2 linked regions of the Tomitella gaofuii genome follow. The protein of the gene in region 2 binds, or shares a complex with, the protein of the main gene of each other region. Links are inferred from orthologs where the notes say so. Each region holds a gene or a part of one and is shown on either strand. Other genes may lie near its edges. The genes, in order: H4F70_RS12190 and H4F70_RS12720.

Region 1 (3,347 bases), 120 kb from region 2 along the record:
GTGGTAACGTCGGACCAGGTTCGGCCGGTTTCCGGCACGTGCCGCGTCCGAGTCCGGCGACAGCCGGCGCCGGACTCGCGGCGAACGGACCCGGAAGTTGTGGCCGCTCGATGACGAGTCGGCCTGGATACGCTACGAGCCGACGACAATTTCATCGACCCAGTACTGGCCACCAGCGCTGTCGCCGACCAGGCAGCCCGGCCGCACGGTCCCCGCGGGGAGCGGACGGCGGCGGTTGCCCGCCGGGGGGTGGAATCCCCACGGCGCGGCGGACACCGGCATTCCGGTTCGCCGGATCCACCCGTGTGCGTGCGGCTGGTCCTCGGTAGTGGCCGCCGGACGCGTTGCATCGCGCCGGGCACGGGCCGGGCATCCGCTGCCCACCGTGCCGGAATGCGCGCAGCACCGGCTCCGACGGCTTCGATCGACGACCTCCGCTCCGACCGCACCGGGTGCACGGGATCCGACGTACCGCATCCGGCACGCGGCGTCCGGCGGCGCAAGCGCAGCATCCTGTCCACCGCACGCACAGAGCCGGCGGGTGGGCACCACACGAGAAGAGAGTTCATGAGCGAAAACGATTACCTCGATGAAGGCGTGTACGAGGCGACCGCCGTCATCGACAACGGGTCCTTCGGCACCCGCACCATCCGCTTCGAGACGGGCCGGCTGGCCAAGCAGGCCGCCGGCTCGGTCGTGGCATACCTGGACGAGGAGACGATGCTGCTGTCGGCCACCACGGCCTCCAAGCAGCCCAAGGACAACCTCGACTTCTTCCCGCTCACCGTGGACGTCGAGGAGCGGATGTATGCCGCGGGCCGCATCCCCGGGTCGTTCTTCCGCCGCGAGGGCCGCCCGTCCACGGACGCGATCCTCACCTGCCGTCTGATCGACCGCCCGCTGCGCCCCACCTTCACCGAGGGCCTGCGCAACGAGATCCAGGTCGTCATCACGGTGATGAGCCTGAACCCGCAGGATCAGTACGACGTGGTCGCCATCAACGCGGCGTCCGCGTCGACGCAGATCGCGGGCCTGCCGTTCTCCGGCCCGGTGGGCGGCGTGCGCGTCGCGCTCGTCACCTCCGAGGCCAACCCGGCCGGACAGTGGGTCGCGTTCCCCACCGTCGAGCAGCTCGAGAACTCCGTGTTCAACATGGTGGTCGCGGGCCGCATCGTCACGCCCGCCAGCGGGTCCACCCCGGCGGACGTCGCCATCATGATGGTCGAGGCCGGCGCCAGCGACCACGCGATCAGCCAGATCGATGCGGGCGCCCAGGCCCCCAACGAGGCGGTCGTCGCCCAGGGGCTCGAGGCGGCCAAGCCGTTCATCGCCGAGCTGTGCCGCGCCCAGCAGGAGCTCGCGGCGTCGGCGGCCAAGCCCACCGGCGACTACCCGCTGTTCCCCGCCTACCAGGACGATGTCTTCGCGGCAGTGGAGGCCGCCGCGGCGGACAAGCTGTCGCAGGCGCTGACCATCGCCGGCAAGCAGGAGCGCGACGACCGCACCGACGAGATCAAGGCGGAGCTGCTCGAGGCCGTCGGCCCGCAGTTCGAGGGCCGCGAGAAGGAGATCGGCGCCGCGTTCCGGTCGCTCACCAAGCAGCTGGTGCGCCGCCGGATCATCACCGACCACTTCCGCATCGACGGCCGCGGCATCACCGACATCCGCTCGCTGTCCGCCGAGGTGGCCGTGGTGCCGCGGGCGCACGGCAGCGCGCTGTTCGAGCGCGGCGAGACGCAGATCATGGGCGTCACGACGCTGGACATGGTCAAAATGGCCCAACAGATCGACTCGCTGGGGCCGGAGAAGTCCAAGCGTTACATGCACCACTACAACTTCCCGCCGTACTCCACCGGTGAGACCGGACGCGTCGGTTCGCCCAAGCGCCGCGAGATCGGCCACGGCGCGCTCGCCGAGCGGGCGCTGATCCCGGTGCTGCCCAGCGTCGAGGAGTTCCCCTACGCCATCCGCCAGGTCTCCGAGGCGCTCGGGTCCAACGGGTCGACGTCCATGGGCTCGGTGTGCGCGTCCACGCTCGGCCTGTTCAACGCGGGCGTGCCGCTGAAGGCGCCGGTCGCGGGCATCGCGATGGGCCTGGTGTCCGACGAGGTGGACGGCGAGACCCGCTACGTGGCGCTCACCGACATCCTCGGCGCCGAGGACGCCTTCGGCGACATGGACTTCAAGGTCGCCGGCACCAAGGACTTCGTCACCGCCCTGCAGCTGGACACCAAGCTCGACGGCATCCCGTCGCAGGTGCTGGCGGGTGCGCTGACCCAGGCCAAGGACGCGCGCCTGACCATCCTGGACGTCATGGCCGAGGCCATCGACGGCCCGGACGAGATGAGCCCGTACGCGCCGCGCGTCACCACGGTCAAGGTCCCGGTGGACAAGATCGGCGAGGTGATCGGGCCCAAGGGCAAGATGATCAACTCGATCACCGAGGAGACCGGCGCCAACATCTCCATCGAGGACGACGGCACGGTGTACGTGGGCGCCGCGGACGGCCCGTCCGCGGAGGCGGCGATCGACAAGATCAACGCCATCGCCAACCCGCAGCTGCCCAAGGTGGGCGAGCGCTTCCTCGGCACGGTGGTGAAGACCACCGCGTTCGGCGCGTTCGTCTCGCTGCTGCCGGGGCGCGACGGCCTGGTGCACATCTCCAAGCTCGGCCAGGGCAAGCGCGTGAACAAGGTCGAGGACGTCGTGAACGTGGGCACCAAGATCCGCGTGGAGATCGCCGACATCGATAACCGCGGCAAGATCAGCCTCGTCCCCGTGGACGAGAACGACGCCGATCAGCCGGCCGACGCGGCAACGGCGGAGGCCTCCGCTGAGTAGCACGACGACAGACGCCCTGAGGGGCCTCCCAGGCGAAGACCGGGAGGCCCCTCAGGGCGTTCGGCGGACCGTCCTGCCGTCCGGCATGCGCGTGGTCACCGAGCGGTTGCCCGGCGTCCGCTCCGCGGCGGTGGGACTGTGGGTGGGGGTCGGCTCGCGCGACGAAGGGCCGGACGAGGCGGGCGCGGCCCACTTCCTCGAGCACCTGTTGTTCAAGCGGACGCCGACGCGCACCGCGCAGTCGGTCGCGGTGGAGATGGACGCCGTCGGCGGAGAGCTCAACGCGTTCACCACCAAGGAGTACACCTGCTTTTACGCCCACGTGCTGGACGAGGACGCCGCGCTGGCGATCGACGTCGTCGCCGACGTCGCGCTGCGCGGCGCCTGCGCCCCGGCGGACGTCGACCTCGAGCGCGAGGTGGTGCTCGAGGAGATCGCGATGCGCGAGGACGATCCGGAGGACCTCGTCGGCGACCTGCTCGTGGAGGCTGTCCTGGGCGGGCACC
Region 2 (3,298 bases):
ATCCGCGGTGGCCGCGATGAGGTCGAGCGCGCCGGCGTTGACGAGGTCGCGCATCTCCTCCGCGGAGAGCCCCCACTGCTCCTGGATACGGGCCCGGCGCAGCCACGGCATCTCCGGCAGCGTGGCACGAAGCTCCTCGACCCACGCGGCGTCCGGGGCCACCGGCTGCAGATCCGGCTCCGGGAAGTAGCGGTAGTCCTCCGCCGTCTCCTTGCGGCGGCCCTGACGGGTGCTGCCGTCTGCCTCCTGGAAGTGGCGGGTCTCCTGCGTCACCTCGCCGCCGCCGGCGAGCACAGCGCCCTGGCGGCGCATCTCGTACCGCACCGCCACCTCGACCGACTTCAGCGAATTGACGTTCTTCGTCTCGGTACGCGTGCCGAACTCGGCCGCGCCCTTGTCCATCAGCGACACGTTGGCGTCGCAGCGCAACGAACCCTGGTCCATGCGCACGTCCGAGACTTCGAGCGCCTTGAGCAGGTCGCGCAGTGCCGTCACGTAGGCCCGGGCCACCTCGGGCGCCCGCTCGCCGGCACCGACGATGGGCTTGGTGACGATCTCCACCAGCGGCACACCGGCACGGTTGTAGTCGATGAGCGAATGGCTGGCCCCGTGGATGCGCCCGGTCTCGCCGCCGACGTGCGTGAGCTTGCCGGTGTCCTCCTCCATGTGGGCGCGCTCGATCTCCACGCGGAACGTCTCGCCGTCGTCGAGCACGACGTCCAGGTACCCCTCGGTGGCGATGGGCTCGTCGTACTGCGAGATCTGGTAGTTCTTCGGCTGGTCGGGGTAGAAGTAGTTCTTGCGCGCGAACCGGCCCCACGGCGTGATCGCGCAGTTCAGGGCCAGCCCGATGCGCACGGCCATCTCGACGGCCTTGTTGTTGACCACCGGCAGCGCCCCCGGCAACGCCAGACACACCGGACACACCTGGGTGTTCGGCGCGGCGCCGAACGCGGTGGGGCAACCGCAGAACATCTTGGTGGCGGTGCCCAGCTCCACGTGGACCTCCATGCCCAGGACCGGGTCGAAGCGTCCGATCACGTCGTCGTAGGACATGAGCTTGGCGGCGGTGGCTGCAGTCATGGCCCGAGTCTATTCACCTGGCGGCGCCCTCCGGCTACCGGGCGCGCCCACCCCCACGGCGCGCCCGCGCGCTCAGCCGAAGAAGACCCGCGCCTCCCGGTACAGCTCCAGCGGCACCGTCTTGAGCTCGCGTACCGCCTCCGCCAACGGGGTGAGCTCCATCCGCGTGCCCCTTACTGCCGCCATCGTCCCGAAGCGGCCTTCGTGCACCGCGCGCGCCGCGTGCGCGCCGAGGCGGCCGGCCAGCACCCGGTCGTACGAACTGGGCGTGCCGCCACGCTGGATGTAGCCGAGCACCGTGGTACGCACCTCCACGCCGGCCGCCCGCTCGATCAGCGGTGCCATCTGCGCTGCCACGCCGGTGAAGATCTCGTGGCCGTACTCGTCGACGCCTCCGTCGCGCAGCACCATCCCGCTGCCCTCACGCGGAACCGATCCCTCGGCGACGACGCCGATCACGTGCCGGTCGCCGCGTTCGAAGCGGGCCCGGATCAGCCCGCAGATCTCATCGATGTCGAACGGGTCCTCGGGGATGGTGATGATATGCGCTCCGGTGGCGATGCCCGAGCGCAGAGCGATCCACCCGGTGTGCCGGCCCATCACCTCGACGAGCATGACCCGCCGGTGCGATTCGGCGGTGGTGTGCAGGCGATCCATCGCCTCGGTGGCGATGGACACCGCGGTGTCGAACCCGAAGGTGTAGTCGGTGCCGCCGATGTCGTTGTCGATGGTCTTGGGCACGCCCACCACCGGGACGCCCTCGTCCGAGAGCCACAGGGCCGCCTTGAGCGTGCCCTCGCCGCCGATGGGGATCAGCGCGTCGATGCGGTTGCGCTCAAGGGTGGCGCGGATGTCGCCGAGCCCCGCCCGCAACCGTTCCGGATGCACCCGGGCCGTGCCCAGGATGGTGCCCCCACGCGGCAGGATGCGGTCGAGACGCTGGCCGCCGGACATCTCCCGGTGACTGTCGGTGAGCAGGCCGCGCCAGCCGTCGTGGAAGCCGACCACCGTCGACCCGTACTGGTCGAGCGCCGCCCGGGTGATGCCGCGGATCGCCGCGTTGAGGCCCGGACAGTCGCCGCCGCCGGTGAGGATTCCGATGCGCATGGCAGATGACCACCTCCCGCTTCCAGCCTGCCAGGCCGGCGGCCGCTGCGGGGCGCTCGTGCGCGCGGCTTCGCAGCGCTGCCGCTTCAATCCAGCGATCCGGGTACGTTTCCGCGCGGCGGGCGTGCCTGGATCGCTGGATCGGGCGCGGGTGCTCCTCCTGTCAGTTGAGCGAACCGAACAGGTTCCCCAAGCTCCCCGCCAACTGGCACACCGAACCGGTGCAGATCGTGTAAGAGATGGTCACCGACGGGGCCTCGTCCTCGCCGGCGAGAGTCATCGTGCCGCCCTCGGGGACCAGCGACGATCCGCCGCCACCGCCACCGGCGTGCCAGCCGTCGCTCACGGCACCGCCGCCGCCACCGCCGTACCAGCCGCCTCCGCCGCCCCCGGCCATGTTGAGGGCGCTGACCCATACGCCTGCACCGCCGTTGCCGAACTCCCCGTCGTGGCCACGATGCTCGCCCAAACCACCGCCTGTGCCAGGGGCGTCGACGCTGGCAGCGGTGCCCGCGCCATCACCCGAACCATCCTCGCCGGCGTTCCCGCCATCACGGTCGGTTCCGGCTCCGCCACCGCCCGCCGCGACGATGAGCCTGGAATCCAGGGCGTCGGATATCCGAACATCGGAAGCACCGCCCCCACGACCGTTGCCGTAGCCACCGCCGTTGAATCCGCCGTCGCTACCGTTGCCTCCGACAAGTACCCGGATATCCGCGCCTGACTGCACATCGACCGTCCCGTCGACCTTCGCGCCGAGGCCCCCTGGATTATTCGTGCTCTGCCCCTGTCCCCCGATCGCCGTCACGTCGAGCTCACTCACCCCGTCCGGCACGTGGAAGGTCTGCGCGGCTCCGGTGTAGTCGAACTCGCACACCACCCGCGTGGAGGCGAGCGGCGGCGTGTACGCGGTGCAGTTGCTCGGCAAGGGAGCCGCCCCGGCAGCCCCCGGCAATGCCACCGCCGCGGCCCCCGCGAGCGCCATCGTCGCGAACCCCACTCCCGTCTTCGCGGCCGTCCTGCCGACCGATCGCCGTCGATGCATCACGTTCTCCTCACGCTTGGATTCCGATGGACCCCTTCACCATGTGCCGCGCGAGGCCGCGAT

The links.
Region 1: H4F70_RS12720 (region 2) and H4F70_RS12190 share a complex: the UniProt entries of both Bacillus subtilis proteins name them as parts of the possible RNA degradosome complex. The link is inferred for Tomitella gaofuii from one-to-one orthologs.

Annotation. Positions count from the first base shown.
Region 1 is NZ_CP059900.1:2,619,425-2,622,771, reverse strand. The notes cover bases 173-3,204. They hold H4F70_RS12190 (polyribonucleotide nucleotidyltransferase), read left to right. Parts: upstream 173-567; coding sequence 568-2,841; downstream 2,842-3,204. Other genes in these bases: H4F70_RS12185 (M16 family metallopeptidase), read left to right, coding at 2,927-3,204. Outside these bases: more of H4F70_RS12185, read left to right, coding at 3,205-3,347. UniProt on the Bacillus subtilis protein: Involved in mRNA degradation. Catalyzes the phosphorolysis of single-stranded polyribonucleotides processively in the 3'- to 5'-direction. Necessary for competence development in Bacillus subtilis.
Region 2 is NZ_CP059900.1:2,739,503-2,742,800, forward strand. Bases 174-3,156 are described here. They hold H4F70_RS12720 (ATP-dependent 6-phosphofructokinase), read right to left. Parts: upstream 2,191-3,156; coding sequence 1,156-2,190; downstream 174-1,155. Other genes in these bases: gatB (Asp-tRNA(Asn)/Glu-tRNA(Gln) amidotransferase subunit GatB), read right to left, coding at 174-1,083; H4F70_RS12725 (glycine-rich protein), read right to left, coding at 2,354-3,156. Outside these bases: more of gatB, read right to left, coding at 1-173; more of H4F70_RS12725, read right to left, coding at 3,157-3,235. UniProt on the Bacillus subtilis protein: Catalyzes the phosphorylation of D-fructose 6-phosphate to fructose 1,6-bisphosphate by ATP, the first committing step of glycolysis.